DNA from 4 places in the Bradyrhizobium sp. WSM4874 genome. Region 4 is predicted to be linked to each of the others. Evidence: predicted binding sites of a transcription regulator. Region 4 holds the regulator's gene; each other region holds the start of a gene.
The links. The regulator LexA, encoded in region 4, represses DNA repair genes until DNA is damaged. The targets are predictions, from matches to a motif close to TGTTCNNNNTGTGTTCNG.
Positions count from the first base shown of each region.

Region 1: the regulator LexA is predicted to act here: its motif matches at 6,382-6,399, upstream of AC0L3P_RS19965 (putative DNA modification/repair radical SAM protein).
Region 2: the regulator LexA is predicted to act here: its motif matches at 1,300-1,317, upstream of uvrA (excinuclease ABC subunit UvrA).
Region 3: the regulator LexA is predicted to act here: its motif matches at 3,673-3,690, upstream of AC0L3P_RS20660 (ribonuclease T2 family protein).

Region 1 is NZ_JBVVPR010000018.1:115,791-123,676, forward strand. It holds gene AC0L3P_RS19945 (GMC family oxidoreductase) at 1-449, opposite strand, end outside; gene AC0L3P_RS19950 (M20 aminoacylase family protein) at 651-1,823, shown strand; gene AC0L3P_RS19955 (inorganic phosphate transporter) at 1,898-3,526, opposite strand; gene AC0L3P_RS19960 (UdgX family uracil-DNA binding protein) at 3,624-5,066, opposite strand; gene AC0L3P_RS19965 (putative DNA modification/repair radical SAM protein) at 5,066-6,301, opposite strand; gene AC0L3P_RS19970 (ImuA family protein) at 6,464-7,252, shown strand; partial or broken gene AC0L3P_RS19975 (Y-family DNA polymerase) at 7,149-7,886, shown strand, end outside.
Region 2 is NZ_JBVVPR010000002.1:198,341-206,226, reverse strand. It holds gene AC0L3P_RS03275 (outer membrane protein) at 433-1,128, shown strand; gene uvrA (excinuclease ABC subunit UvrA) at 1,412-4,393, shown strand; gene AC0L3P_RS03265 (DinB family protein) at 4,441-5,004, shown strand; gene AC0L3P_RS03260 (HAD-IA family hydrolase) at 5,023-5,655, shown strand; gene AC0L3P_RS03255 (YVTN family beta-propeller repeat protein) at 5,728-6,681, opposite strand; gene AC0L3P_RS03250 (SRPBCC family protein) at 6,684-7,241, opposite strand.
Region 3 is NZ_JBVVPR010000019.1:96,726-104,611, reverse strand. It holds gene uvrC (excinuclease ABC subunit UvrC) at 1-595, opposite strand, end outside; gene AC0L3P_RS20675 (outer membrane protein) at 846-1,469, shown strand; gene AC0L3P_RS20670 (cold-shock protein) at 1,556-1,771, opposite strand; gene AC0L3P_RS20665 (23S rRNA (adenine(2030)-N(6))-methyltransferase RlmJ) at 2,021-2,881, opposite strand; gene AC0L3P_RS20660 (ribonuclease T2 family protein) at 2,934-3,626, opposite strand; gene AC0L3P_RS20655 (hypothetical protein) at 3,747-4,211, opposite strand; gene AC0L3P_RS20650 (hypothetical protein) at 4,394-4,687, shown strand; gene AC0L3P_RS20645 (DUF3617 domain-containing protein) at 4,732-5,262, shown strand; gene AC0L3P_RS20640 (ATP-binding protein) at 5,368-6,756, opposite strand; gene AC0L3P_RS20635 (response regulator) at 6,775-7,506, opposite strand; gene AC0L3P_RS20630 (MarR family winged helix-turn-helix transcriptional regulator) at 7,503-7,886, opposite strand, start outside.
Region 4 is NZ_JBVVPR010000002.1:97,992-105,877, forward strand. It holds gene AC0L3P_RS02775 (GAF domain-containing protein) at 1-475, opposite strand, end outside; gene AC0L3P_RS02780 (hypothetical protein) at 699-1,133, opposite strand; gene lexA (transcriptional repressor LexA) at 1,596-2,297, opposite strand; gene AC0L3P_RS02790 (molybdopterin molybdotransferase MoeA) at 2,474-3,685, opposite strand; gene AC0L3P_RS02795 (hypothetical protein) at 3,913-4,104, opposite strand; gene AC0L3P_RS02800 (HAD family hydrolase) at 4,274-4,906, opposite strand; gene AC0L3P_RS02805 (alpha-hydroxy acid oxidase) at 4,915-6,048, opposite strand; gene AC0L3P_RS02810 (S41 family peptidase) at 6,353-7,690, shown strand; gene AC0L3P_RS02815 (SDR family oxidoreductase) at 7,772-7,886, opposite strand, start outside.

The sequences.
Region 1 (7,886 bases), on a different contig from region 4:
ATGCGCCAGCCGCCCCCGGTGCCATGATGCTCGCTCGCGCCGAGGAAGTGATCCTCGAGCCGCTTGAACAGCGGCAGCACGTCGTCATAACCCCAGCCGGTCATGCCGAGCTGGCGCCAGTGATCGTAATCGGCGGCCTGTCCCCGCATCGAGATCATGGCGTTGATCGCCGACGAGCCGCCGATCACCTTGCCACGGGGATAGGCGAGCGAGCGGCCGTTCAGGCCGGGCTCGGCCTCGGTCCTGAACATCCAGTCCGAGCGCGGATTGCCGATGGCGAAGAGATAGCCGACGGGAATGTGGAACCAGATCCAGTTGTCGTCGCCGCCCGCTTCGAGGACGAGGACGCGATTGCTGGAATTGGCCGACAGCCGGTTGGCGACGATGCAGCCGGCCGTGCCGGCCCCAACGACAATGTAGTCAAACTCACCTTCGAGCCGTCTTGGCATTCTGCTTCCACCCAATAGGAGTCATGCCCGGGCTTGTCCCGGGCATCCACGCGCTTTCCGTTCTAATAGTCAGACGTGGATGGCCGGGACAAGCCCGGCCATGACGAGAGGACAGAGCTACCCCAGACTCCCCGCCAGTTGGGTGGACTGGTGCTTGCATGGTAGACAGGCCTGCATTTTCAACAAAGCTTGAGACCCTCCATGCCCATCGTGAACCGCGTCGCCGACCTTCAACCCGATATTCAGGCCTGGCGCCGGGACATCCACCAGCATCCGGAGCTGCTCTACGACGTCCACCGCACCGCAGCATTCGTCGCGGACCGCCTGCGCGAATTCGGCTGCGATGAGGTCGTGACCGGCATCGGCCAGACCGGCGTGGTCGGCGTGATCAAGGGCAGCAAGCCGGCCGGCGAGGGCCTCAAGACCATCGGCCTGCGCGCCGATATGGATGCGCTCCCGGTCGAGGAGCAGACCAACCTGCCTTACGCTTCGAAGACTCCCGGCAAGATGCACGCCTGCGGCCATGACGGCCACACCGCGATGCTGCTCGGTGCTGCCCGTTATCTCGCCGAGACCCGCAACTTTGCCGGCGATGCTGTGGTGATCTTCCAGCCGGCCGAGGAGGGTGGCGCCGGCGGCTTGGCGATGGTCAAGGACGGAATGATGGAGCGCTTCGGCATCGAGCAGGTCTACGGCATGCACAACGGTCCCGGCATTCCGGTGGGCTCGTTCGCGATCCGGCCGGGTCCGATCATGGCGGCGACCGACGAGGTCGATATCATGATCGAAGGCCTCGGCGGCCATGCCGCGCGGCCGCACAAATGTGTCGACTCCGTTCTGGTCGGCGCACAGGTGATCACGGCGCTGCAGTCGATCGTCGCGCGCAGCGTCGATCCGCTGGAATCGGCCGTGATCTCGATCTGCGAGTTCCACGCGGGCAATGCCCGCAATGTTATTCCGCAAACCGCGACACTGAGGGGCACCATCCGCACGCTGTCGCCGGAGGTGCGCAAGCTGGTCGAGAAGCGCGTGCACGAGGTCGTCGCGGGCGTGGCGCAGATCACCGGCGCCAAGATCGACCTGCACTACAAGCGGAATTATCCCGTGGTGAACAATCACGCCGCGGAGACCGAGATCGCGCGTCGCATCGCCGGGCAGGTTGCGGGCGAGGCCAACGTGCTCGAGATGTCGCCACTGATGGGCGGCGAGGATTTCGCCTATATGCTGGAAGCGCGCCCCGGCGCCTTCATCTTCTGCGGCAACGGCGACAGTGCCGGCCTGCATCACCCCGCCTACAATTTCGATGACGAGGCGATCGTTTACGGCACGTCGTACTGGGTCAAGCTGGTCGAGCAATCGCTCGCGGCATCGTAAGGTCAAGCCGAAAGCACACATGAAAAGGGCCCGTGCATCGCACGGGCCCTTTGTCTTCGAGTGACGTGATCGGCTCAGAAGATCCGCGAGAAGATCACGTACAGCGTACCCGACAACAGGATGGCGACGGGCAAGGTCAGCACCCAGGCCATCACCATGTTCCTGATGGTGGCGACCTGAAGACCCGAACCGTTCGCGGCCATGGTGCCGGCGACGCCGGACGACAGCACGTGGGTGGTCGAGACCGGCAGGCCGAACACGTCGGCGGCGCCGATCGTGGCGGCGGCGACGAGCTCGGCGGAAGCGCCCTGCGCGTAGGTGAGGTGGGTCTTGCCGATCTTCTCACCGACGGTCACGACGATGCGCTTCCAGCCGATCATGGTGCCGAGGCCGAGCGCGATGGCGACCGCGACCTTCACCCAGGTCGGGATGAACTTGGTCGCGCTGTCGAGTCCGCCCTTGTAGGCGTTCAAGGTCGCGACCTCTTCCTTGCTGAGGTCGTTCGCCTTGTCCTTCATCAGGAAGCGGATCGCTTCAGAGGTCAGATACATGTCGTTGCGGGTGTTGCCGACGACTTCCGCCGGCACCTTGTTCAGCGAACCGTATTTCGCGACCTGCTCGCCGACATCTTTCACCAGCACCGCCAACGAAGGATAGGTGCCTTCGCTGATGTGATGCGAGGTGACGTACTGCGTCACCGCAGGACGGGGATCGCCGATGATCGCATGGCCGGCGCCCTTGGCCGCAACCACCTTGGAAGCCGATTCCGAGACCTTCGCGAACTGGGCGACCTGCGACTCCGGCAACGCGCGGTTGAGCGCATAGGCCGTCGGCACGGTACCGATCAGGATCAGCATGATCAGGCCCATGCCCTTCTGGCCGTCGTTCGAACCATGGGCGAAGCTGACACCGGTGCAGGTCAGAATCAGCAGGCCGCGAATCCAGATCGGCGGAGCTTTGTTACCCTCAGGGGCGGCATAGAGCGCCGGGTTCTTGACGATCAGCTTGAGCAGCAGCAGAAGGCCGGCGGCGCAGACGAAGCCGACCAGCGGCGACAGCAGGAGCGCATATCCGATCTCCGTGGCCTTGCCCCAGTCCACGCCCGAGGTGCCGTCGCGGCCGCGCATCAGCGCGTTTGCGACGCCGACGCCGATGATCGAGCCGATCAGCGTGTGCGAGGAGGAGGCCGGCAGGCCGAAATACCAGGTGCCGAGGTTCCAAAGGATTGCGGCGATCAGTAGCGCGAACACCATCGCGAAACCGGCGCTGGAGCCGACCTGAAGGATCAGCTCGACCGGCAGCAGCGAGACGATGCCGAAGGCGACCGCGCCGGACGAGAGCAGCACGCCGAGGAAGTTGAAGAAGCCCGACCACATCACCGCGACTTCGGCCGGCAGCGAATGGGTGTAGATCACGGTCGCCACCGCGTTGGCAGTGTCGTGGAAACCGTTGACGAATTCGAAGCCGAGCGCGATCAGCAGCGCGACAAACAAGAGGATGTAGGGCAGGTAGCTCGTGACCCGCGTGCCGGTCGCGTCGACATCCGAATAGATGCTGTAGGCCACATAGAGCAGGCCCGCGGCGAGGATGCCGAAGAACAGGATCATCGTCAGCGGGTTGAAGCCCTTGTCGAGATTTGGCCGCGAGGCCGGCTGGATTGGCGCGGGATCTGCTACCGCGCGGTCGAATGCAAGATCGGTCATGTCTGGACGCCCCTTAACTTTCAGGTAAGGGTATTGTCCGCGACGGATTTGAAGGCTGGATGACAAGCAGCGGTTGAAAGCCGATTTCCGCCGCTATTTACGCCGCCCGCGCGGCTTTCTTCTGCAAACCGGCGACGATCTTCAGGTCTTCGACAAAGCGCCGATATTCCAGCGCCTTGGCTTCCGGATCGGGCAGCCGCAGCAGATAGGACGGGTGCACCGTCACCAGCGCCTTGTGACCGTCGGGAAGGTCGATTAGCCGGCCGCGGGTCTTGCCGATCGGGGTGATTTTGCCGAACACGCTCTGCGCGGCGGTCGCGCCCATCGCGACGATGAGATCGGGCTGGATGACGGAGACTTCTCGTTCATACCACTGCCGGCAGGCCTTTATCTCCGGCGTATTCGGCTTCTGATGCAGGCGGATCTTGCCGCGCGGCACGAATTTGAAGTGTTTCACCGCGTTGGTGACATAGACCTTCTTGCGGTCGACGCCCGCCTCCTGCAGTGCCCGGTCGAGCATCTGGCCGGCCGGACCGACGAAGGGATGGCCGGCGAGGTCTTCCTTGTCGCCGGGCTGTTCGCCGACCAGCATGATATTGGCGGACTTCGGGCCTTCGCCGAACACGGTCTGGGTCGCGTCCTTGTAGAGATGGCAGGCGCGGCAGTGGGCGGCCTCCTCGCGGAGCGCTTCGAGATCGTCGGTAGCGGTCTTGCGTTTCATCGGAGCCTCCGGCCGCTTTTGAGGCTTGTGCGGATCGGTTGCGGCATTGGCGATCATGGCGCCGGTCATGCGTTCGGCATCCTCGATCAGAGGCTTAATGATCGAAGCCTCGGGCAGGTTCCTCCAATATTTCTTCGGCATCTCCGTTTGCATCGCCTTCACCTTCAGGCGGGCGGGATTGAAGATGCTGGCGTAGTAGCGCCGCCAGGTTTCCTCCAGCCGGTCTTCGCTTGGCGCCTCGCTCTTGCTGACGCCTGATGTGTACGAGAGCGCGTGGCCATCCCAATGCGCGCACAAATCGGGCGTCAGGATCGACCAGGGCATGTCGGCAAAGCGCTTGGCGAAGAACGGCGCGGCGAGCTCGACGATATGATGCTCCGGCTCGAACCACGCAACGTAGTGTGCTTCGCGTTCCCTGCCGATCTCGCGGAAGCGCACGAAGGCATGCATCTTGTGCTCGTCGCGGTAGATCGCCTTTGCCATGGCCGTGACTTGCGCGACATCGACATCGGTCGCGACCTCGATGAGATCGTGATTGTCCTTCAGCCGATACAACAGGCGATAGAGGATCGCGAAGCGCTCGGGATCGCGATGCAGGATCGCGGCCTTGGCGAGCTCGACGAATTTTGCAGGCACGTTGAAGGTGCCGTCGCCACCGGCCGGCAGCGGAGACGGCGAGGGCGGCGCGAACAGCTCCGCTTCGCCGCCCCGCACGGCCCAGGTGATGTCGGCCGGCTTCACTTGGTGAAGCACGAGGCTACGCGCGGCTTTGCGCCAGCCATCGAAATCGGTTTCGTTCTCGAGGGTGATGTACTGCATCAGAAGCCAAATCCCAGTTGTGTTGCCTTCGGCTTGAACCGTTCGATCAGCCGTGCCTCGTCGAGCCGATGCGGCGTGGGCCGGTGATCGCTTAGGACGATGAACGGCAGCGCCTTGTTGCGGGGCACATGCAGCCGCGCGAGATCGGCGACGCGGATGGTGGTCGTGCGGCGCGCCGCGATGATGCGCTCGACCGCCTTGGTGCCGAAGCCTGGCACGCGCAATAATTCCTCGAGGCTGGCGCGGTTGACGTCGAGCGGGAAGCGGTCGCGGTGACGCAGCGCCCAGGCCAGTTTTGGATCGATGTCGAGCGGCAGCATTGCGCTGTCGTCGACGATCTCGCCGACGTCGAAGCCGTAGAACCGCATCAGCCAGTCGGCCTGATAGAGTCGGTGCTCGCGCAGCAAGGGCGGCGCGCGCAGAGGCAGCGCGCGACTGGCATCGGGGATTGGGCTGAACGCGGAATAATAGACGCGCCTCAGCCTGTATGAACCGTAGAGATTGGCGCTGGTGTGGAGGATGGTGTGGTCGGAGGCCGCGTCGGCGCCGACGATCATCTGCGTGCTTTGGCCAGCCGGCGCGAAGCGCTGCGGCTTGGCTTTCGTCTTCGCGCTGCGGCTTTCCTCGGCCTCGTCCAGCTTCAGCCGCAGCCGGCCCATGGTACGGCGGATCGCGCGCACGTCCTTCTCGGGCGCGAATTGCTGCAGGCTCGTCTCCTGCGGCATCTCGATGTTGATGGAGAGACGGTCGGCATATTTGCCGGCCTCGGAGATCAATGCATCGTCAGCCTCGGGGATCGTCTTGAGATGGATGTAGCCGCGGAAGTGATGCTCCTCCCGTAGTTTGCGCGCGACGCTCACCACCTGCTCCATGGTGTAGTCGGGGTTGCGGATGATGCCGGAGGAGAGAAACAGCCCTTCGATGTAATTGCGCCGGTAGAAGTCGAGCGTCAGCTTGACCACTTCGTCGATGGTGAAGCGGGCACGCGGCACGTTGGAGGAGGCCCTGTTGACGCAATAGAGGCAGTCGTAATTGCAGGCGTTGGTCAGCAGCACCTTGAGCAGCGAGATACAGCGGCCGTCCGGCGCGTAGGAATGGCAGATACCCATGCCGGGCGCGGTCGAGCCCATGCCCTTGCCGTCGCTGGAATCCCGCCGCTCGGTGCCGCTGGAGGCGCAGGACGCATCATACTTGGCGGCGTCCGCCAGGATTTCCAGCTTGCGTTGCACGTCCATATTGGAATCCCTTTGATTCAACTCATGAATCCCGAGGCCCGCCAATTCGATTGACTCCCGGGGCGTCGTTAGCTTTATATTAGAACATATCATGAACAAATGAGCTAGCCGCTGGTTCTCTTTTTGAGAGCCACCGGCAATCACCCTTGAGGAGCGGCGACCATGAGCGGCGCACGCATCAGCGCGCTTGCAGCCTTGCGCGGCCAGATCGAGCGCATCGAGACGGCGGAGGTCGTGCATCATCGCGACCGCGTCGCGCTGGGCCACCGCGAGGCCGACAGCGCGCTGAAGGGCGGGCTCGCGCGCGCGGCAATCCACGAGGTGTTTTGCGAGGGACGTCAGGGCGCGGCCGCGACGGGCTTTGTCACCGGACTTGCGGGGCGCGTCACCACACGCAAGCCGCTGCTGTGGGTGCGGCAGGATTTTTCAGAAATTGAAACCGGCGCGCTGTCGATGAGCGGGCTCGCCGAGATCGGCCTCGATCCGGGCCGCATGGTGATGGTGCGCGCCGCCGACGTGGAGAGTGCACTACGGACTTCGGCAGATGCGCTCGCCTGCGACGCGCTGGGTGCGGTTGTGCTCGAGCTCTGGGGTGAGACCAGGCAGTTCGATCTCGTGGCGAGCCGCAAGCTGACGCTGGCTGCGCAATCTTCCGGTGTCACCGGCTTGCTGCTGCGGATGGCCGCGCAACCCTTGCCCTCGACCGCCGAGACCAGATGGATGCTTCGCGCGGCGCATTCGCCGCCGGGCGCGATGTGGAGTGCCTGGGGGGCGCCGCGCTTCGATGCCGAGCTCCTGCGCAATCGTCACGGCCCGTGCGGCCGGTGGATCATGGAATGGAAATGTGATGAGTGCCAGTTCTCTGAATCGTCGGCGTATCCTCAGCCTGTGGCTGCCGCGCCTGCCCATCGATCGGATCCAGCGGTTCTTCGGCAACGTCGGGCTGGGTAGAACCAATGATCCGAGCATTGTCGTCATCAAGGACAGCAACGCGCTGGTGATCCATGCGCTGGACGAGGCCGCCGAGCGCCTCGGTCTGTATATCGGCCAGCCCCTGGCCAATGCCCGGGCGATGTGTCCGGATCTAAAGGTGTTCGACGCCGATGCCGTGGCCGATGCCAAGACGATTAGCGACATCGCCGATTGGTGCGACCGCTTCACGCCGCTGGTGGCGCTCGATCCGCCGCACGGGCTGTTCCTCGACATCACCGGCTGCGCGCATCTGTTCGGCGGCGAGGCTGCGCTGTTGCAAACCCTTGTCCGTGCCCTCGACCGCCAGGGCTTTGCCGTCAGCGCGGCGATCGCCGGCACCTCGGTCTGCGCGCGTACGCTGACGCGGCAATCTTCAGGGACCATCGTTGCCGATGGTGGGGAGGCGGCGGCAATCAGCCGATTTCCGGTGTCCGCGCTTGGTGCGGGTGAGGCCATCAGCACCGGCCTGCGACGCGCCGGCCTAAAGACCATCGGCGATGTCGCCTCGCGAACGCCGAGGGAAATCACGGCGCGGTTCGGCGCACGGTTCTCCACGCTGCTCGCGCATGCGCTGGGGCAGGGCGATGCGCCGATCAATCCACGAAAGCCGCTG
Region 2 (7,886 bases), 100 kb from region 4:
CCGGTCCGCTCCCCGCGTTCCGCCGTGCCCGTCGAGGCGACCCTATACGCTCGCCGAACGCTTGCGGCCGCCGATCCGTCCGTCACCCCTCCGGTTATCCCCACATATAGCATCGACCTCCAGTTCGTTCCAGATTTGTTCTTGGCGAACGACAGCACTGAAGACAGCACTGAATGTGTGGGATCGATCGCCAATGTGCTGTGAAAAGGCACGCCCCAAAAGTAACCTTGTGGGTTCCCGGAAAGGAAGGAAGGCTTGCCCCTACGGGAACAATAGGTCAGCAACTGCACCATTTTCAGGCTGCTGTGGCTTTCCAGTGACACAACTTGCGGCTTCAATGATGTAAGTACGGCCTCAGTTGGGCAAGTGAGTCCGATGCCCTTCCCTATCGTGGAAGGCACAATCAGAAACTGGGACTGGGATTAGTTGAAAATGAAAAAGGTTTTGTTGGCTTCGGCCTGTTTGTTCGCTCTCGCTGCCCCGGCTTCGGCCGCTGATCTGGCGGCGCGCCCCTACACCAAGGCCCCAGTGGCCATGGCTTCGGTTTATAACTGGACCGGCTTCTACCTCGGTGTCGTCGGTGGCGGCGCCTGGGAAGATTCGAACAGCCCGCGGATGCAGGGCGGCTTCGTCGGCGGCACCGCCGGCTACAATTGGCAGACCGGCAATGTCGTGTTCGGCATCGAGGCCGATGGCGCCTGGGCTGACGTCAACGCGTCCGTGACTGGTCCAGTTGCCGTCCCCGGATTTGGCGTCGTCAGCACCACCTTCAGCTCGAAGACCGATGCGATGGGCACTGTGCGCGGCCGTATCGGCTACGCCGTCAACCAGGTGCTGTTCTACGGCACCGGTGGTTACGCCTGGATCGACAACAAGCTGAGCATCAGCGCGCTCGGCGTGACCGCTTCGGACAGCAAGTGGCACTCCGGCTGGACCGTCGGTGCGGGCGTCGAAGCGTTCTTCGCTCCGCAGTGGTCGGTCAAGGGCGAGTACCTCTATCGCAGCCTCGGCAGCGAGAACTACTTCTCGAGCCTCGGCGCTGCGCTGCCGTCCGGCACGCTCAACTTCCACACCGTGCAGGTCGGCGTGAACTATCACTTCGGGGGCCCGGTGGTCGCCAAGTACTGAGTTCAGTACTTAGCTCCAACGCCATCCGCGTTACGAAAGGCCGGCCTTGCGCCGGCCTTTTTGTTTGACCGGCCGCTCCTGCGCAGTTCCGCAAGGCCCTGCTCCTGCCAGATGCCGCCAGCGCGCCAACAATCGGTTGACGATTCGCAAGTCCCACTGGAAATCCGTCCTCGTTCTTCCTACGTTCGCTTACATACCCATCGGCGCCGATCCCGGTTCCGGGCGAAGCGCGCCTATGCGTTGGCGCGATCGCGCGCTTTTGGATTCCCTGAGGACCACCAGGATGGACGAAGTGATCAAGGCGAAGCGCCAACAACAGAACGTGGGATCAAACCTGCGCGCAATTACCATCCGTGGCGCGCGCGAGCACAACCTCAAGAACGTCGACGTCGAGATTCCCCGCGACAAGCTGGTGGTGTTCACGGGGCTGTCGGGCTCCGGCAAATCCTCGCTCGCGTTCGACACCATCTACGCCGAGGGCCAGCGCCGCTACGTCGAATCTCTGTCGGCCTATGCCCGTCAGTTCCTGGAGATGATGCAGAAGCCCGACGTCGACCAGATCGACGGCCTGTCGCCGGCGATCTCGATCGAGCAGAAGACGACGTCGAAGAACCCGCGCTCCACCGTCGGCACCGTCACCGAAATCTACGACTACATGCGCCTGCTGTGGGCACGCGTTGGCGTGCCCTATTCGCCCGCCACCGGCCTGCCGATCGAGAGCCAGACCGTCTCGCAGATGGTCGATCGCGTGCTGGCGCTGCCCGAGGGCTCGCGGCTCTATCTGCTCGCGCCCGTCGTGCGCGGCCGCAAGGGCGAGTACCGCAAAGAACTCGCCGAATGGCTCAAGAAGGGCTTTCAGCGCGTCAAGATCGACGGCGCCTTCCACGAGCTCGCGGAAGCGCCTGTTCTCGACAAGAAATTCCCGCACGACATCGACGTCGTGGTCGATCGCATCGTGGTGCGCGCCGACATTGGCCAGCGCCTCGCCGAAAGCTTCGAGACCGCGCTCAAGCTCGCCGAGGGCCTCGCCGTCATCGAATTCGCGGACGCGCCGGCTGCAGCAGCCCCCGCGGAGGAGAAAAAGAAGACCGCAAAGATCCACGACAAGAGCGGACCCGAGCGCATGCTGTTCTCGGAAAAATTCGCCTGTCCGGTGTCCGGCTTCACCATCCCCGAAATCGAGCCCCGGCTGTTCTCGTTCAACAATCCCTATGGCGCCTGCCCGGCCTGCGGCGGCCTCGGCGTCGAGCAGCATGTCGACGAAGACCTCGTCATCCCCGACAAGGAGCTCGCCATCGGCAAGGGCGCGATCGCGCCCTGGGCCAAGTCGTCGTCGCCCTATTACATTCAAACGCTGACTGCGCTCGGCAAGCACTACAAGTTCACGCTGACCACCAAGTGGAAGGATCTGCCCAAGAAGACGCAGAACGCGATCCTCCATGGTTCCGGCGAGGACGAGATCAAGTTCTCCTACGAGGACGGCGTCCGTTCCTACGACACCAAGAAGCCGTTCGAGGGCGTCATCACCAACATTAACCGCCGCTATCGCGAGACCGAGAGCGAATGGGCGCGCGAGGAGCTGGCGAAGTATTTCCACGACGTGCCCTGCGAGGCGTGCCACGGCTTTCGGCTGAAGCCCGAGGCGCTCTGCGTCAAGATCGGCGGCAAGCATATCGGCGACATTTCCGAGATGTCGGTGAAGGGCGCCGGCGCGTGGTTCGAGACCGTGCCGGAGGCGCTGAACACCCAGCAGAACGAGATCGCCGGCCGCATTCTCAAGGAGATCCGCGAGCGCCTCACCTTCCTGCTCGACGTCGGCCTCAACTATCTCACGCTCTCCCGCTCCTCCGGCACGCTCTCCGGCGGCGAGAGCCAGCGCATCCGCCTGGCCTCGCAGATCGGCTCGGGGCTGACAGGCGTGCTCTATGTGCTCGACGAGCCCTCGATCGGCCTGCACCAGCGCGACAATGCGCGCCTGCTCGACACCCTCAAGAGACTTCGTGACCTCGGCAACACCGTGATCGTGGTCGAGCACGACGAGGACGCAATCCTGCTCGCCGACCACGTGCTCGACATCGGCCCCGGCGCCGGCATGCATGGCGGCAACATCATCGCCGAAGGCACGCCCGCCGAGATCATGCGCAACCCCAACTCGCTGACCGGCAAATATCTCACCGGCGAGCTCGAGGTCGAGGTGCCGGAGCGGCGTCCGCCGAACCATCGCCGCACCATCAAGGTGGTCAACGCGCGCGGCAACAATCTCAAGAACGTCACGGCCGAAATCCCGCTCGGCCTGTTCACGGCCGTCACCGGCGTCTCCGGCGGCGGCAAGTCGACGCTGCTGATCGACACGCTCTACAAGGCGATCGCGCGCAAGCTGAACAATGCCAGCGAAGGCGCGGCGCCGCACGACCGCATCGAGGGTCTCGAGCACATCGACAAGATCATCGACATCGACCAGTCGCCGATCGGCCGCACGCCACGTTCCAACCCCGCGACCTATACCGGCGCCTTCACGCCGATCCGCGAATGGTTCGCCGGCCTCCCCGAGTCGAAAGCGCGCGGCTACGAGCCCGGCCGCTTCTCCTTCAACGTCAAGGGCGGCCGCTGCGAAGCCTGCCAGGGCGACGGCGTCATCAAGATCGAGATGCACTTTCTGCCCGACGTCTACGTCACCTGCGACGTCTGCAAGGGCAAGCGCTACAACCGCGAGACCTTGGAAGTCCTGTTCAAGGGCAAGAGCATCGCCGACGTACTCGACATGACCGTCGAGGAAGCCGCCGAGTTCTTCAAGGCGGTCCCACGCGTGCGCGAGACATTCCAGACGCTGCATCGCGTCGGCCTCGACTACATCCATGTCGGCCAGCAGGCCACGACGCTGTCCGGCGGCGAAGCCCAGCGCGTCAAGCTGGCCAAGGAGCTGTCCAAGCGCGCCACCGGCCGCACGCTCTACATCCTGGACGAGCCGACCACCGGCCTGCATTTTCACGACGTCAAGAAGCTTCTGGAAGTGCTGCACGAGCTGGTCGCGCAGGGCAACACGGTCGTCGTCATCGAGCACAATCTCGAAGTCATCAAGACCGCCGACTGGGTCATCGATCTCGGCCCCGAAGGCGGCGACGGCGGCGGTGAGATCGTCGCCTGGGGACCGCCGGAGGAGATCGCGAAAGCGCCGCGGAGCTACACGGGCAAGTTTCTGGCCCCGGTGCTGGCGAAGGCGCGGAAGCCGAAGCGGAGGCGCGCGGCGAGCGAGGCGGCGGAGTAGATTACGCAGCGGGAGCATGCCGACACATTGTCTGAGGGAGTCTGAGTTTGCCTGCCGGACTTGTGCAAACCTATCGTGCGTTCGCCCACAATAATGCTTGGGCGAACCATCGGCTGCTCACTGCTTGCGCCGCGCTGTCTCAGGCTGACTTCGAAGCCGCACGAACCGGCTTCTTTCCAAGCTTGCAGCGCACGCTCAACCACATCCATGTCATTGACCTCTTCTATGTCGATGCGCTGGAGGGCGGATGGCTGGGACCGGCGGCTTGGAAGAACCAGGTGCCCCACCTTTCACTTGCCGCGCTAAAGCCTGCGCAATCCGCGATCGACAAGCGCTTGATTGCTGTCTGCGATGCGCTGACGACCGAGCTTCTCGACGGTCTCGTGCGGATCAACCGCGACACGCGGGTCCAGACCGAACGCCGTGATCGGCTACTCATGCATCTGTTTCAGCACCAGATCCATCACCGCGGACAGGCGCACGCGATGCTCTCTGCAACAAGTATCGCGCCGCCTCAGCTCGACGAATTCTTCGCCGAGGGAGAAGCACCGCTCAGGGCTTCCGAATTTGACCAACTCGGATGGACCGAGGAAACCGTGTGGAAAGCCTAGCGGTGTAGCCTCGCCTCCATGCCCTACTCCCTCGCCATCTTCGATCTCGACGGCACGCTGGCCGACAGCTTTCCGTGGTTCCTGCGCACCATCAACGACGTCGCCGATCGCTTCGGCTTCCGCCGCGTCGCGGATGAAGATGTCGAGGGGCTGCGGCATGCTTCGTCGCGCGAGATTCTCAGCCGGCTCGAGGTGCCCTTGTGGAAGCTGCCGGCGATCGCCCGGCATGCGCGGCGGCTGAAGGCCGAGGCTGCGGCGGAGATTTCGCTGTTTGCGGGCGTCGAGGCGATGCTGCGGACGCTGGCGGAGAACGGCGTGCAGCTCGCGCTGGTAACCTCGGACAGCGAAGCCAATGCGCGCGAGAAGCTCGGCGATTGCGCGGCGCTGTTCGCGCATTTCGACTGCGCGGCCTCGCTGTTCGGCAAACCGTCGAAATTCCGACGGGTCATGCGGCGCGCCGGCGTGGAACCGGGCAAGGTCATCGCGATCGGCGACGAGGTGCGCGACATCGAGGCGGCGCGGGCCGTGGGGATCGCCTGCGGTGCGGTGGCCTGGGGTTATGCGGCGCCGGCGGCGCTGCGGGCGCTGGCGCCGGATCATATGTTTGACAAGATGGATGAGATTGCGCGCACAGTGCGCCCGGCGTCGTAGCCCGGATGGAGCAACGCGCAATCCGGGAAAGTGTCCCCGCATTCCGCTTCGCTCCATGCGGGCTACACGCCCCTACTCCGTCCTGCGCAAGAACGCCCCGAACGCGCGCGGGCCGTCGCCGGTCTTGACTTCGCCGATCACTTTCATCTCGGCCGCGTCGATGATGCTGAGTGTATTGCTCTCCCAGCAGGCGACGATGACGCGTTTGCCGTCCGCTGTCGCGGCGATGCCTTCGGGGTAGTCGCCGACATTGATCCGCTTGATCGGCTTCAGCGTCGCCAGGTCGAACACGCTGACAGTGCCGCCATACTGGTCGGTGACGAAGCCGCGGCCCCGCGCCAGCGCGACCGCATAGGGGCGCATCCCGACCGGCACGCGGCCGGTCTCGGCCCCAGCGGCGATGTCGATCACCGAGACATCGTTGGAGCCGACATTGGCGGTGTAGGCGCGTTTGCCCTCGGCATCGACGGTGACGCCGAACGGACGCGTTCCAACCTTGATGGTCGCCCTGCGCTGGCGCGTCGCGGTGTCCACCACCGAGACGCTATCATCGTCGCGATCGGCTGAGAGCAGCAGCTTGCCATCCGGCGTCACTGCGAGCCCCGACGGCGAGGCGCCGACCGCGATGCTGGCTGTGACGCTGCGGCTCGCCGCGTCGATCACCCGCACGGCCGCCGCGTACCAGTCCGCGACGTAGACGGTGCGGCCGTCCGGCGCGACGGCAATGCCAAGCGGTCCGCCGCCGACCTCGATCCGCCCCACAAGCTGCCGCGTTGCCGCGTCCACCACCGTCACGGCCTTGGCATCCGGGCTCGTGACATAGGCAAAGCGCCCGTCCGCGCTGACGGCGACGCCGGCGGGCTTGCCGCCGATCGGGATGATGGCAACGCTGCGCGCGGTGGCGAGATCGACGACCATCAGATCGTCGCTGAGCTGGTTGGTGACGAACGCCTCTTCGGCGGACACATGGGCAATGCCGGCAAGGCAAAGGCTGGCGGCGAGCGCCGCCAGGACCAGCGCCCGCACCGTCAGCTTCCGCTCTCGATCTTCTTCTTCAGTGCCTCGAGGCCGGCCTGATACAGCCCCTTCACCGCCTTGACCGCGGCTTCGTCACTCAGCTCCGGCGGCGGGTCGTTGTTGGGAAAGCCGCGGTAGAACGCGCCGGCCCATTCCAGCGTCGAGCCCTTGCCGTCGGCACTCGGCGTCACCGTCAGCGTCGAGGAATAATTGGTCACCGGCAGCACCTTCACGTCCACATTGGTGATCCGGTAGGAATAGCTCATCGCGGCGGCGTCGAACTTGTAGAGCTCCTCGTCGACGGTCGCGCCTCCCGTCAGCGTCAGCTTCCGCGTCGCGCCGATCTCGTTGCCCTTCTCGCCCTCGGTCTTGGTGACCGGCGGCAGCCAGCTCATGTCCTGGAAATTGCCGATTGCGGCCCACACCTTGGCCGGGGCAGCGTTGATCTCGATGGATTCGCGCACCTTCTGCCGGGTCGGCCCGTGGGCCCAGGCCGATGTCAAAGCCACCGCGCCCGCGGCAGTGAGCACCGCGGCCAGGACCGTGCGCCGTCCAATCGTCACCCTCATCTCGTTTCCTCATGCGTCTCATTGATCATGCGCGACTTGAAGCGCGCTGGGATCATGGTAGCGCATTTTGCGGCCGAGGGGAGACCCGTTCGTGGCCGCGTTGCGGCGGGCGTCCGGGCGCCCCACAACCCCTTGCCGCCCGGCGGGCAAAACACCCAAGCAGAGGGTCAATCACGGCTCGCAAAAATATTTCTCTTTATCCGTATTTCGGTTTATCGTATAGACAACCATCCCAACCCGGCCGAGGGGCGGATCGCGATCGTCACGAACGCGGGATGGGACGTGGTGGACGCAGGCGGCGTCGGCGCGAAGGGCTTTGCAGGGCGGGAAACCGTGAGCGAAGGCGTCGCGCACACGACCGGCGCAGCCTGCGTACGGCAAAATCGTGTGGTCCTGGCGCCCGGGGTCTGTGCGCCAAGTGTTGCGGTGATGTCGCGGCCCGACCGGGCGCGCGCATCAGCCATCCGCAAGGCGACGGGGGCAATAGTGCATCGCTCCCCGGGGAGAGCGCGACATAAGCCGTAAAACCACTGCGCAGGGAAGGCCGTGTGTTGGGCTTCACCTGTATGCCGCTGTGCAGCCTCTTGTAGCGCAACCTTCGCACAGTGGACCGTGGGTGCCAGCCGGCACCCGGCCTTCCCTGCG
Region 3 (7,886 bases), on a different contig from region 4:
CGAAATAGCGACCGGGCCGCGTCTGCGCGCCGCGATGCTTCAAGATCTGCGGCGCCCAATGGTCGCCCGTGATCAGGATATAGGGAAACGACTTGTCGTCGCGCAGCTGCACGTTGAAGCGCGGCCGAAGCTGCTTGATGAGGTTGGCCTCCAGCAGCAGCGCTTCGGTCTCGGTGTGGGTCGAGATGATTTCCACCGTAACTGTGGCGGCGATCATGCGCAGGATGCGCGCCGGCTGCGGCGCACTCTGGCGCGCATAGTTCGACAGGCGCTTTTTGACGTTCTTGGCCTTGCCGACATAGAGCACGTCGGCATTGGCGTTGAGCATGCGGTAGACGCCGGGCGAGGTGGGGGCGAGGCGGACCGCGCGTTCGATCGCCTCGTGGCCGGTCGCCAGCGGCTCTTCGCCGACCGTGCCGCTTTCTTCCAGGATGTCCGGCAGCCGTGCGTCGTCCTCGTCGTCGCCGCTTGCGGTGGCGGGATCGAGGTCCGGCGGCGCCGCTTCCGTTTCCTGGGGCGGGACATCGGGCGCGTTGCCGCGCACGGGTTTGCGTACGCGTGCGTCGTCCGGATTGTCGGTGGAATCGTGAACCATGGTGCGAATTTAGGCGCTGCGGGGGCCGATTTGAAGTTCCGGCCGTGCGGCACGCACAGGATGGCGGCGCAGTTCCCGGTAACGCTTGCTTAAGCCTGTTAACAGCGCGGTAACCCGGCTTAACAGGCCTTTAACCTAAAACTCTCGATAAATCTTACGCGAAAAAGTCGTGGTTCCGTAACCCTGCGGTTTTGCCTCGCGCGGCGGCGCGGGCATCGCACCGGTTGGGACAGTTGCGTTGGAGTGTGTGATGAAGGGGCTCGTTGTGGGCGCAGCCGCGTTGGCTGCAGTCGGCTGGACGGCTTCGGCAGAGGCCGCCGATCTCAATTACGGGCAGCGTGCGCCCTACACGGTCAATCAGCCGCTCAACGCCTATAGCTGGGCCGGTCCGTATCTCGGTGCCAATCTCGGCTACGAATGGGGCTCGGTGAACAACAATCCCGCAAAACCGTCGGGCTTCGTCGGCGGCGTTCAGGCCGGCTACAATTTCCAGAACGGTCCTTGGGTGTTCGGCGTCGAGGGCGACATCCAGGCCGCCGGTGCCGACGACACTTTCGCGCCGTGGAAGTTCTCCAATCCGTGGTTCGGCACCCTGCGCGGCCGCGCCGGCTACGCCTTCAGCAACGTGCTGTTCTACGGCACGGCGGGCCTCGCCTTCGGCGAGCTGCGTGCACAGACGTTCGGCTGGACGGAGTCGCACACCAGCGCCGGTTGGACCATCGGTGCTGGTGCGGAAGTCGGCTTCGCGCCGAACTGGAGCGCCAAGCTCGAATATCTCTACATCGATCTGTCGACGAGTCAGTTCGCGATTACAGGCGTGTCAAACGGCTATAGCGCCAGCGTTGTGCGCGCAGGCGTGAACTATCACTTCTGATACCCAAAGAAGAAAATACCGGACTACAGCCTCCCGGCCGCTCGCGGCCGGGATTTTTTTTCGCCGGTGTTTTCGCGTCGGACTCGCTAGGACAAGATGACCAAATCGACCGCCTTCGGCCCCTTGCCCTTCTTGTCCGGCTCGACTTCGAAAGTAATACGCTGTCCTTCGGCAAGGTCCTTCAGTCCGGCCCGCTCCACAGCAGTAATATGCACGAAGACGTCGCGGCCCCCGTCGTCCGGTTTGATGAATCCGTAGCCGCGCTCACCGTTGAAAAACTTGACCGTTCCCGTCATGGCCATCGGGAAACTCCCCCTCATTGCTCCTCCGTCGTGACGCAGACGCACGTCACGACATGACCGGGCCTTACGAAGCCCGGGAGCTGGCCATCCTTGGGCAGACCATTCGGTCCGACTGGATCTTTCTTAGGCCTTCACTCCGCCGCAACCATTCGCGGAAGCGGAACGTAAAGCCAGTCACTGAAACAGCATAATACGGTTCTCTGCAGATTGACCACCGCTCCTGCATATTTTTCCCAAGATGCCGGAGTGTTACGGCCTCGGCACCTCTAATCGGAATCTGGCAGCGCCACCCTGGCCGAGCGGCATTTCCAGCTCCGGCAGGATCGTCTTGAGCTCGCCGTGCAATGTGTAAGGGGGATTGACGATCAAGAGCCCGGTGGAGCTGAGGGCTGCGCCGTCGGCTTGCGGCGCTACGCTGAATTCAAGCCGCAGGCATTTTCCCGGCGGCTTTGCGGCGGCTGCGAGCCGCGCCACTGATTGCACCAGCGTGTCGGTGGCGCGTCGGCTCTTGGCGGGATACCAGATTACATAGATACCGGTCGGCCATTTCGCGAAGGCCGCCGAGAAGGCCTCGCCGAGCTTGTCGAACTCGTCCTTGGCCTCGAACGGCGGGTCGATCAGGACGATCCCGCGCCGTTCCTTTGGCGGCACGAAAGCCGGCAGTGCCATCCAGCCGTCGAGGTCGACCACGCGGGCCTGCTCGTCGTGGCGGAGCACGCCGATCAGCGCTTTCCGCGCCTTCGGCTCGAGTTCGCAGGCGACGAGGCGGTCCTGCGGCCGCATCAGGGCGCGCGCGATCAGCGGCGAGCCCGGATAGGCCTTGAGCTCGCCCTTCGGATTGAAGGCGCGGACGATGTCGAGATAGGGCTTGGTCAGCGCCATGGCGTCGTTCGACAGCCGCGCCTGCATCAGCCGCGCGATGCCCGTCAGCCACTCGCCGCCGCGGCGCGCCTCGTCGCTTTCGAGATCGTAGAGGCCGGCGCCGGCATGGGTGTCGATGACGCGGAACGCTCCCGGCTTGTCCTGGAGGTAGGTGATGATCCGCGCCAGCACGATGTGCTTGATGACGTCAGCGAAGCTTCCGGCGTGAAAGGCGTGGCGGTAATTCATGCAAGAGCACTACGCCACGTGACGGCTTGAGCAAAGAGGCACGATGCCTGGGCTACCCGCCCCTGATCGGCGGCATTGCCACCTGGTCGCGGCGGCAGGCGCGGCGGTCGATCTCCTCGCAGGCGCGGAATTGAAGGTCCTTGCTGAGGCAGATGCGGACTTCCGATAGCCGCGTCCGGTTGCAGGTGATCGAGACGGCGGCATTGCTGAGGCCCGGGTTGGCCTTGATGAACGCCTCTTCCACCTCCGCCGGCGCCACGGTCTTGGCCTGCGACAAATCGAGATATTCGGCCGGAAACTTGATCGCGGCGCGCGCCTTCCGGATCGTCTCGAAATAGCTGCGGTCGGCGAGCCCCGAGCAGGTGCCGTGCTTGTCCCACTCGTTGAAGATCAGCCCCGGCGCCGGCATCAGATCGAGCATGGAGGAGACGATGCTGCGGTTCAGCCGCGGCGACGGCCGCTGGCAATATTCCGGAAAACCGTTCTCATATTGCGGCCACAGACCGTGGACCACGAAAGCGTAGGGCCGTCCGCTGCACTGGATCTGCGAACGGCCGCCGCGCTCCGCCGCCTCTTCGCAGAAGGAGGGCGACCACGACAGCGACAGCACATAAAAATCGAATTCGCCGGGCGTGTTCTGCCGCTTGTCCTGGGCCTTGGCGCCACCGGCCAATGCAGCCAACCCGGCTGCAAGGGTCACCGAGATCATCAGGCGGGAGAACGAATGCAATCTGGAATGAAACATGGCGACGCCCCTCAACTAGACTGTGCAGATGAGCCTAGCAGGCGATAGGAACATTTCAAGAACAAAATGCGGGCGACCGTCGTTCGGCCGCCTGATCGGTCCTGATCAGAACTTTTTCAGTTATTGCTTGGCGGCGCGGCAGGCCGGGTTGTAGGCCCAGTTGCGGTCGAGCCCAACCACGCACCATTCGACACCCTGGCCGTAGCCGGCGAAGCCGCCATCCTCGACGATCGAGAAGTGCACCTTGCGCATCTTGCCGTCCGTGAGCATGGCCTCGCCGGTGCAATAGCGGCGAGGGATGTTGTCGGATGCCCAGGGCCGGAACGCGGTCTCGTGAACCGCGGCGAAGCCGGTGATCTTCAACGAGGAATTCCAGAACGAGCTTTCTTTCTCCCAGAACTGGCTGGCGATCGTCGGCAGCGCCCTGTCGCATTCGGAGACGTTGCCGTCATAGCGCGGCCCGCTCAGCCAGAAATTCAGCTCCAGCGGATTGGCAGCCCTGGCCTCGCCGAGCGACAGCGCCCCGAACAGGAGGCCGAGCACGGCGGCGAAGCGGAGCGATTTCAGGAAGGTCGAGGCGCGCATGGATGATCCAGACAGCATGATCTGCGAGGGTCCGACGGTGCCGCGAAGGCCGGAGGAGGTCAAGTGCAGCGCGGCAACACTTGCCGACGAGTTGATCGCAATGCTGCACTAGAGGGGCCTTCCGTTCTTTCCACCGCCGCGCTGGCACCGTAAACTGCCGCCAACCAATCGGAGTGACGGGAATGCGAATCATTGCGGCCGCGGGCCTTCTTGCCCTGGGTATGATGGCGAGCCAGTCGGCGCGCGCCGATCTGCTTCCGGTGCCTCCGTTCAAGGGCAACGACACCGGCGGCATCATCGCCTATTCGATGGCAACCCAGACCGATGCGCGGCAGGTCGCGGTCGATCACTGCGCGCGCTACGGCAAGGTCGCCAAATTCCTGGCGGTGCAGGCCTATGAGGGCGGCTACATCTCGTTCTCCTGCCGCTGGGTGCCCTATGGCGCCGCCGAGCAGCCGATCCGCACGCTCTACTGAGGCGCTTTCGCAACGCCGCTATCTCGCAGCCGGGAGCTTCCCACATGACGCGCAAACTCGCTTTGCTCGGCTCTGCACTTTGCTTCGTCTTGTCGGCAGGCAGCGCTCGCGCTGAAGACCTGCCGGTGCGCAAGGCGGGCCTGTGGGAATTGAAGATGGTCAGGACCGGCACGCCCGTGCCCGAGATGACCATGCAGCACTGCACCGACGAGACCGTCGACAAGGAGATGAACAACAACGTCTCGCCGATGGCCAAGCAGATCTGCGCCAAGCAGGACATCAAGAAGACCGCGACTGGCTATGTCAGCGATTCCGAGTGTAGCGTCGCCGGCATCAGCACGACCTCGCATGCTGAGATATCAGGCGATTTCAATTCGGCCTATACGGTGAAGACGTCGTCGCACGCGCAAGGCGGCGCCGCCGGCGCGGCAGGCCGCGACACGACCATGCAGCTCGAAGCGAAATGGCTGGGGGCCTGCAAGCCGGACCAGAAGCCCGGCGATATCGTGATGCCCGGCGGCTTCAAGATGAACGTGCGCGACATGGACAAGCTGAAAGCGCTGTTGCCGAAGTAGGGAAGATCGTAGCCCGGATGGAGCGAAGCGAATCCGGGGCCGGTGCATCGATCGCGAAGAAAGAATCCCGGATTGCGCTACGCTCCATCCGGGCTACATCACCGGTTACACCGGTATCCGCACGCTCGCCCTTAATCCGCCCATCGGGCTGTCGCCAAGCGTGATGTCGCCGCCGTGCGAACGCGCTATATCGCGGGCGATCGCGAGGCCAAGACCCGTGCCGCCTTCGTCCTGGTTGCGGGCGTTGTCCAGCCGCAGGAATGGCTTGAACACCTCTTCGCGCAGATGGGCGGGAATGCCCGGCCCGTCGTCGTCGACCGTCACTGTCAAATAACGGTGATCGCGCTGGCCGGTAATGGCGATGCTCTTGCCGTAGCGGGCGGCGTTGGTGACGAGGTTGGCGAGGCAGCGCTTGAACGAGGCCGGCTTTACCGTGACCACGGGCAGCCCGTTGAACGCGACGGTCGCCGTGTGGCCGTGGCGTTCGGCGTCGCTGCGCAGCTCCTCGAGCGCTTGCGCCATGTCGGTCGGCTGCGACTGCTCGCCGGAATCGCCCCGGGCAAAGGCGAGGTAGTCCTCGAGCATCATCGACATCTCGTCGACGTCCTTGCGCATGCCCTCCATTTCGGGGCTGTCGCCGATCAGCGCCAGCTCGAGCTTGAACCGCGTCAGGATCGTGCGCAGATCGTGGCTGACGCCGGCGAGCATTGCGGTGCGCTGCTCCATCGTTCGCTCGATGCGCGATTTCATTTCGAGGAAGGCGACCGATGCGCGCCGCACCTCGCGCGCGCCGCGCGGGCGGAAATTCGGCGCCTCGCGGCCCTTGCCGAAGCTTTCGGCGGCGTCGGCAAGTCGCAGGATCGGCTTGATCTGGTTGCGCAGGAATAGCACCGCGACGATCAGCAGGATCGAGGACGTGCCGACCATCCAGAACAGGAAAATCTCCGAGTTCGAGGCATAGGCGGCGCTGCGTTGCGCGAACACGCGCATCACGGCGTCGTCGAGCTGGATCCGGATCTCGACAAGGTTGGAGCGGCCGACCGTGTCGATCCAGAAGGAGCGCCCGATCTGGCGGCCGAGCTGCACCGACAGCGTCTGGTCGAGCAGCGAGAAGAACGGCTTTGGTCCCGGCGGCGGCATGTCGCCGGCCGGGAGGAAATCGACGACGAGGCCGAGGCGCTGCTGCGCGATGCGGCGGATCTGGTCGCGATCCCGGTCTTGCGGATAGCCCTTGTAGACGTCGATCAGCGCGGCGATGTCCTGCACCACGGCGGCCGACAGGCGGCGTGTCACCGTGTTCCAGTGCCGCTCCATGAACACGAAGGCGACCACCGATTGCAGGATCACCATCGGCACGATCATGATCAGCAGCGCACGCGCGTAGAGGCCGGTCGGCATCCAGCCCTTGAAGGCGTTGCCCATCCAGCCATTGGCGGCAGAGACGCGGCCGGCGGCGCTCTTCAAAAGCGTCAGGCCGGTATCGATCGTGCTCATCGGTGGCGCTTCACTTTATTATGGCGAGGCTACCAGCCGATAGCCGATGCCGCGCACGGCCTGGAGGAACAGCGGATTGGCGGGATCGGTCTCGATCTTGCGCCGCAGGCGGTTGATCTGCACGTCGACGGCGCGCTCGTTGACGCTGCCATTGCCGGTCAGCGCGCTGCGCGGCACGGTCTCGCCCGGTGTCTCCGATAAAATCCGCAGCATCTCGCGCTCGCGGTCGGTGAGGTGAATGACGTCTTCGCCCTGACGCAATTCGCCGCGGTCGAGGTGATAAATGTACGGGCCAAACGCGATCTTCTCGACCGCAGCGGCCTGCGGCGGCGGCGCGGCGCGCTTGAGGATGTTGTTGATGCGCAGCGCAAGCTCGCGCGGCTCGAACGGCTTTGCGACGTAGTCGTCGGCACCGATCTGCAGGCCCTCGATGCGCGCTTCGGCTTCGTGCCGCGCCGTCAGCATCACGATCGGCACCGAGGACGAGGTCCGGATGAAACGGGCGAGATCGAAGCCGGTCTCGCCGGGCATCATGACATCGAGGATCAAGAGGTCGAAGTGCAGGCCCATCAGCTTCGCGCGAGCGTCGCTGGCGCTGGCGGCGGTCGAGACGCGATAGCCTTCGCCTGCAAGGAAGCGTGAGAGCAGATCGCGGATGCGGCGGTCGTCGTCGACCAGCAGGAGATGCGGGGCATCGTCGGCGGGGCGTGCCGGCGGGCGTGCGAGCGTGGCAGCGAGCGGCACGGTCACTCCTTGTCCTGATTGACGGTGGCAAAGATCGTCTCGAGCACCTTGTCCGGATCGTCGCGGTCGATCATCGCGCGCAGGAAGCGCTTGACGGTCTCGGCATCCTGCGGCGCCATCTCGGCGAGCGCCTTGGTGATGCGCGTGGTCTGGAGGCCGGCGAGCTTCTGCACCAGCGCCTCGCCCTTCGGTGTCGCAAACAGCAGGCGTTGGCGGCGATCATTGTCGCCGGTCTTCTGCACGATGTAGCCCTCGTCGAGGAGCTGCTTGAGCACCCGGCCGAGCGATTGCTTGGTGATGCGCAGGACGTCGAGGAGGTCGGCGACCTTGAGCCCGGGATAACGATAGACGAAGTGCATGACGCGGTGATGGGCCCGGCCGAAGCC
Region 4 (7,886 bases):
AGGTGCGGCCAGGCAGGCCAAAGCCGCGAGGAAATTTAGTGTGGCGGGAGTTGAATTCGAACATGTCGGCGGTGCCATAATAGCCATCGACGAGCCCCATCTCGTGGGAAGCATCTGGGTCGTTGTGCCAAAGCTCGATCGCCCCGACATGCGCTTCGTCGTCGCCGCAGAACAGCACCATGACGGCTTGCAGGAATTCACCCGCAAACACCGGCACCGCGACGCCGCAGGTGAGGCCGGCCGCGAGCGCCTGATCGGTCCGTTTGAAATAGGAGTTGGCGAATTTGGTGAGGATCACGGGGTGGCCCGCGGCCCAGGCCTTGCCCGGAAGTCCCTCGTCATACCCGAAGTGCAGCTCTTCGCTGACGGCCTTGAACGCGGACAGCCCTTCGTCGTAGAGGCCGCCGCCAAACTTCAGCCGCATGCGCGTCCGATCGGGCACCCAGAGTTCAACGACGCGAAGGAAGGTTTTCATCGAGCGTGTCCGCCGTCTCAAGCCCTGACAGCATCGGTCATTTGGCTGCGAAGCGGACGTTCAAACTTCAGGCAGGGCGGCTCAAACTTCGTGCGGCGGAGAGGTGCAAGGGCTTGGTCCATCCGATTGGATTTCGCGGACGCAAGCCACACCATCTCGCCGGCCGCGGCCGGCGATGGCAATTCAATCCTGACCCCCGACCTCGTAGCCGGAGGCGGCTGTGTCAGCCGATCGGCAGGTGCGTGACGGTCGGCGGCCGGTCGGCGACGATCTGCGCCTTGTGCTCGCGCTCGGCCACCGACTGAGTTACCGGCAGTTGCAGCACGGTCGCGCGCTGGCCTTCGACGAGCTGCGTCACCAGCACATATTTGCCGTCCGGGAATTCGATCGCATCATGATGGCGGTCGGGAATGTGCGGATCGATCTTGCCGAACTTGCCCACGCGGGAATTGATGGTGCGCGTCCAGATCCAGCGATTGTCGTAACGGACGTCGTCGGCGAAGGCGAGCTCCGTCCCTGGCAGCAGGCAGACGGCAACAGACGGATCGGCTGCGGAGGCGAAGCCGCGCGTCGAGGTGCCGCGGAAGCTTGTCGTGACGATCGTCTCGCCGACTTCGGCGGGGCGCGACGCGACGGCATGCAGGCTGTAGTCACACATCGGGTGCTCCTCATGCTGGGATAGCTACCCGCGTCTCTTATCGAGGCGCAGGCCTCTATCAGAGTGGAAGCACGAACGCTCTGCTTGGTTGTGGGCAAATCTGCGGCTGGCTTCTGCAAGCCGCGATCACATTATCTTTCCCGAATTCAATAGGAACAAAGCCCGTTGCGATGCATTCGGGAGGCGCATGCGCGAACATTGCCGGCTTGTCTGCAACGGTCGAACTTGATCGCTGGCCGGTGTTTCCTCGAACACTCGAGCCGCGAAGCGGTGCTGTTTGAAGCGGTGCCGTTTCCGTGGGCGTCGCGAGGAGCCAGCGCCGGAGGAGGGGCAGGATAGTCTGTGCAGAACCAGAACGACTATCCAGCCGGAGCGGACGATGATCCGCTCCAATCTCTGACCGGCGATGCCGGTGGAAGCGCGCGAGGCGCCAAGCACTTCCGGTATGAAGCACTTCCGGTATCAGTACTTCCGGTAAAGCCCGATCAGCTTGCCCTGAATCTTCACCCGGTTGGGCGGCAGGATGCGGACCTCATAGGCCGCGTTGGCGGGCTCGAGCGCGATCGAGGCACCGCGACGGCGGAAGCGCTTCAGCGTCGCTTCCTCGTCGTCGATCAGCGCCACCACGATGTCGCCGGTATCGGCGCTCTCGTTGCGCTGGATCAGTGCCATGTCGCCGTCAAGAATGCCGGCCTCGACCATGGAATCGCCGCGCACTTCGAGCGCGTAATGCTCGCCCGAGCCGAGCATGTCAGGCGGTACGCTGATGGTATGGCTGCGGGTCTGCAACGCCTCGATCGGCGTGCCGGCCGCGATGCGGCCCATCACCGGCACCGCGACGGGACGCTCGCCCTCGTCAGCCGACAGGCTGGAGCTCGCACGCACCTTGCCGAGATTGCCCTCGATGACGCTCGGCGTGAAGCCGCGCCGGCTGCCTGCGGCTGCCTGGAGCTCCGGCAGCTTAATGACTTCAATCGCACGGGCGCGGTTGGGCAGGCGTCGGATGAAGCCACGCTCCTCGAGCGCCGTGATCAGGCGATGGATGCCTGACTTCGAGCGCAGGTCGAGCGCATCCTTCATCTCGTCGAAGGAGGGCGGCACGCCGCTTTCCTTCAGACGTTCACTGATGAACCGCAGAAGCTCGTATTGTTTGCGCGTTAACATCTCGACCAAAGTCCCCCGGTTGATGTCGTCCGATTCCGAGACGCTGAATTCGGCAATAAGCCGCTACATGCTCGAAACAAATCATGAACGGACACTATATGTTCGATACATGTTCCGCAACTGCTTAATTTACCGTGAACAGAGCAAAGTTCGCGGAACGCGCGTTGCCGAGGCGCTCAGACGGGGAGCCGCAGCACTTCGCAAGCCGTGCCAGCTTCGGCCTTCGGCGCGAACGGAGCGCGCACGAGAAGTACCTGTGCTGCAGCGAGATTCGCAAGCAGCGAAGAGTCCTGATGATTGACGGGAAGAACGACGCGTGTGCCGTCGTCACGCTCCTCCAGATGCGCGCGCAGATAGTCCTCGCGCTGGTCGTTGGCGCCGACGTCGCGGCCGAGCACGGCGCTTTCACGGCGATGGTGAATCACAGAACGGCCAGACAGGGCGCGAATCAGAGGCACCAGGAACAGGAAAGCGCACACGTAGGACGACACGGGATTGCCCGGCAGGCCGATCACACCCATTGTGCCGAGCCGACCGTGCATCATCGGCTTGCCTGGCCGCATCGCGATTTTCCAGAACGCCATCGCGATGCCTTCGTCCCTCAGTGCCTGCTGGACCAGATCGTGGTCGCCGACCGATGCGCCGCCGGTCGTGATCAGGATGTCGGCGCCGCTCTCGCGGGCGCGGCGGATGCCGGTGGTGGTGGCCTCCAGCGTGTCGGCGGCAATACCGAGGTCGATGGTCTCGGCGCCCTCGCTGCGGGCGAGCGCGTGCAGGGCGTAGCCGTTGGAATAGACGATCTGGCCGTGACCGGGCGTGGTGCCCGGCATCACCAGCTCGTCGCCGGTGGCGAGAATCGCGACCTTCGGACGCCTGAAAACGGCAAGGCGCGGATGGTTCATCCCGGCGGCGAGCGCGAGGTCGCGCTCGGTGAGACGGCTTCCCTTGCGCAGGAGCACGTCGCCCTCGCGGAAATCGACGCCGGCGGGACGGATGTGCCGTCCGGCGATCGCGGCTTCCTTGATCGTGATACGCTTGCCGGCGGCGACCGTGTCCTCCTGGATCACGACGGCGTCCGCGCCACCGGGAACGACGCCGCCGGTGAAGATCCGCACGGCCTCGCCGGCGCCGACCGTCCCCGCGAACGGTCGGCCTGCCGCGACTTCGCCGATGACGGTGAGCTCCGAATCGATCGTCGCGGCATCGGCCGCGCGCACCGCGTAGCCGTCCATCGCGGACATCGCCTGCGGCGGCTGCGTGCGTCGCGCCGCGACGTCACGCGCGAGCACGCGATGGTAGGCCTCGTCGAGGGAAATCATTTCTTCGGGCAGCGGCTCTGCACCCGCCAGCACCGCGGCAAGCGCGTCAGAAACCGGCATCAAGGCCACGGCGAAAACTCCTGCTCGGCACGTTCGGGCGAATGTTCCGCAAGTCTTCTAGCCGAGCGCGGGCGCAGAGGCAAAAACGGCTGAGCGAGCGCAGTCATCCCGCCGCTTCACATTGTTCCGGAAGGCAGGATCAAGCGCGTCGCGGCATGATCCGAAGAACCTGACAGATCGGCAGGAGAGTGGTCATGGTAAGACGAGAACGACGTGCGCCCCCCGGCCTGTACCGATCAGCTCCCTGCCTGCCCGGGAGTTACGTCGGGCGCCTTGGGTCCTTGATCCTTGTCGGGTAGCGGATCGGCTTGGGATTTCAGGTCGGCGGCCTTGCTCACAAGCTTGGCGGAAAGGTCCGAATCTGAAGTTGTCCTGGCGAATTCAAGAAGAAGAGAGGCTTGCTTGGTGAGGTAGGTTTTGCCCAGCACGATGATGCATCCGTCCGTAGAAGTCCCAACGGACTCTAAGAGTCCGGAAGGCGGTATTCCGTTCCCGGAACTCTGTACAAAAATGCACAAAGTGATCGGGTTCCTCAATTCCTTCAAAATTGGTCCCGTCGGGCCGTGCCGCCGTGGGTTTCGCGACAAGGGCTCCTCGTCAAATGCCCAATGCCTTCAATGCGTTCCCGACGTCACGCGGCGAAGTCACATGCACGGCCGTCAAGCCGCGCGCCCGCGCTCCCTCGATGTTTTCGGCAAGATCGTCGAAGAACACGATGCGCCCGGCGGGTACGCCGATCGCCGCAATGACGTGGTCGAAGGCCTCCGCATCCGGTTTGCGCAAGCCGATGCTGGACGACAAATAGAGCTCGCGGAAATGGCCGAGGAGGTCGGCATATTCCCTTGAGAAATGGTCCACGTGCGGCCGGTTGGTATTGGAGAAAGCGTAGAGCGGCATCTGCTTCGCTGCCCGCGGCAGCAGCTCGGCGATGTCAGGCATTTCGCCGGCGAAAATCGCGTTCCAGCCTTCCAGGAACTGCGCGTCCGAAATGCCGATTCCGAGCGAGGCTCGCAATGAGGCGAAATAGTCCTCATCGCTGATCTTCCCCATCTCGTGCAAACGATAGGCTTCGCTGTCCCGCACATAGCGCGCGACGAGGGATTCGGGCTTGCAGCCGGCATGTCCCGACCAGCAGGCGATGGCCTTGGAGAAATCGATATCGAGCACCACGCGGCCGAGATCGAACAGAAGCGCATCCGCGCTGCCGGGAGAGAGCGATGTCACCTGCATCCTTTCACTCAGTATCGATATGGCTCGTGATCGAACAGCGGAAACGCGCTGAACACGCTGGGCGCGTTGGTTGCGGTCGCCTGGTGCAGGCAGGATTTGTTGACCTCGGCGAACGAGGTCGCACCCAAGAGGCCGAGGCAGCGCAGCACTTCGTCCTCGAGCAGCTCCAGCATGCGCGCCACGCCGGCTTCACCGGCCGCCGCCAGCGCCCAGCATTGCAGCCGGCCGATGCCGACGAGGTCGGCGCCCGCCGCGATCGCCTTGACGATGTCGGTGCCGCGACAGACACCGCCATCGACCATGATCTTGGCGCGGCCGTTCACGGCGGCGACGATCTCGGGCAGAACATGCATGGCGCCGCGACCGTGATCGAGCTGACGGCCGCCATGGTTGGAGACGTAAATCCATTCGACGCCGTGATCGATCGCGATCAGCGCGTCCTCCGGCGTCGCGATGCCCTTGAGGATCAGCGGGATCTTGAACTTGTCCTTGATCATCTTCACCGTCCGCCACTCCAGACCCTTCTGGTAATCGCCGCCGGTGGCGCGCAGGCGGCTCTCGCGAACGTAGCGCTTGGCGATGTCACGTTCGCGACGGCTGTAATGAGCGGTGTCGACGGTCAGGCAGAAGGCGGCATAGGCATTCTTCTCGGCTCGGCTGACGACGTCGGCGACGAACGCGTCGTCGCCGCGCACGTAGAGCTGGTAGAGGCGCAGCGCGTCGGGCGCAGCTTCGGCGGTCTTTTCGAGGCCGGGCTCGGACACCGAACTGAGCATGTGCGCTGCACCGAAAGTGCCGCAGGCGCGCGCTACGCTCGCCGCACCATCCGGGTCGAAGATCTCAAGCGCGCCGACGGGGGCGAGCACGACCGGCAGGCGCATCTTGCGGCCGAACTGCTCGACCGAACCTGTGACCTTGCGGACATCGCGCAGCACGCGCGGGCGGAAGGCGATCTCGTCCAGCGCCATGCGGTTGCGACGCATCGTGGTCTCGGTCTCGGCCGCGCCGACGATATAATCCCAGGCATTCTGGTTGAGGTTGGAACGCGCTTTCCGGATGAATTCATGCAGATTCTGGAACGGCTCGGTGCTGGCGCCGAGCTCGACGTTCCTTTCCGCTTGGATGCGGGGTGCTTCGTTCATTGTTATCCTCCCGAGAATTTGAAGCCTTACCTCATCGCCTAACCCGTCCGCGTCGCCAAAACCATCCTAAAATGGCATGGCTGCAAGGCGTGGGCCGGCCGGCCGTCCCGCTGCGCTCATACCGGGTCCTCCAACGTTGCCGAAAGTTTAGGTCCGGACGAAGGGATTTTTACGGGGTACCCGCCGGCGTGGCATCCCGGCCTTGAAGAAACCGGAATGGTATTGTGAGAAGCAGGCTGGATCGCCATTTGGATGGCGGCTCCCCAGCCCCACCGAACCGCGAAGCAAAAAGGCCAGCCTATCCATGCGGAAAACCCTGCTGTTTCCACTGGGCGCGCTCACTGGAGCGTGTCTGACCCTTTTGGTAGCCAGTCCGCATGGCGGCGTATGGGCGGCACGGGCGGCAGCGAGGGCGGATGACGCCTATTCCAAACTCAATTTGTTCGGCGAAGTGTTCGAGCGGGTGAAGGCGAGCTATGTCGAGAAGCCCGACAATGCCAAGCTGATCGAAGGCGCGATCACCGGCATGGTGACCTCGCTCGATCCGCACTCGCGCTACATGAACGACAAGGCCTGGACCGAGATGCAGGAGACCACCTCCGGCGAGTTCGGCGGGCTCGGCATCGAGGTCACGATGGAGGAAGGGCTGGTCAAGGTCGTCTCGCCGATCGACGACACGCCGGCGTCCAAGGCCGGCATTATGTCGGGCGACCTCATCAGCAAGATCGATGGCGATGCCGTGCAGGGCATGACGCTCGAGCAGGCCGTCAACAAGATGAAGGGGCCGGTCGAGACCCAGACCAAGCTCACGATCGTGCGCAAGGGGGCCGACGCCCCGCTCGACGTCGCGATCAAGCGCGAGATCATCCATGTGCGCCCCGTGCGCTTCCACGTCGAGAATGGCGATATCGGCTATATCCGCGTCACCTCGTTCAACGAGCAGACCACCGACGGCCTGAAGAAGGCGATCGCATCGATCTCCAAGGACGTTCCGCCGGAGAAGCTGGTGGGCTACGTGATGGACCTGCGCAACAATCCGGGCGGATTGCTCGACCAGGCCGTGTCGGTGTCGAGCGCGTTCCTGCAGCGTGGCGAGGTCGTCTCGACCCGCGGCCGCAATCCGGAAGAGACCCAGCGCTTCACCGCGCATGGTGGCGACCTCACCAAGGGCAAGCCGCTGGTGGTTCTGGTCAATGGCGGCTCGGCCTCGGCCTCGGAGATCGTGGCCGGCGCGCTGCATGACCACAAGCGCGCCACGCTGATCGGCACGCGCTCGTTCGGCAAGGGCTCGGTGCAGACCATCATTCCGCTCGGCACCGGCAACGGCGCGCTGGCGCTGACCACGGCGCGCTACTACACACCCTCGGGCCGCTCGATCCAGGCCCAGGGCATCGCGCCCGACATCGAGATCCTCCAGGACGTGCCGCCCGAGCTGAAGGGCCGGATGGACACCATGGCGGAGTCCCAGATGCGCGGCCATCTCCAGGCGGCCGATGGCACCGAGCAGACCGGATCGCAGTCCTATGTCCCGCCGGAAGCGAAAGACGACAAGGCCCTGCATACGGCCTACGACTTCCTGCATGGCCAAACCGCAAATGCCGTCGCCGCCAAGCCGGCGCTGAAGGCTGCGGTGCCGAACTAGCCTAGGTCCTCGCGACGGTAAGGTATTGATCGCCCGGGAACGGATAGCCGTTCCCGGGCGAACTTGTTTCGGGACGCTGTGTCAGCTCGGGTTCATGGCCGCGAAGGTGGCCTCGTAGCAGCCGTCGCGCTCGGCCCAGCGCCGGGCGCGATCGCGCGCGACCAGCACCTCGCCGCCGGGATGGACCCGCGACTCC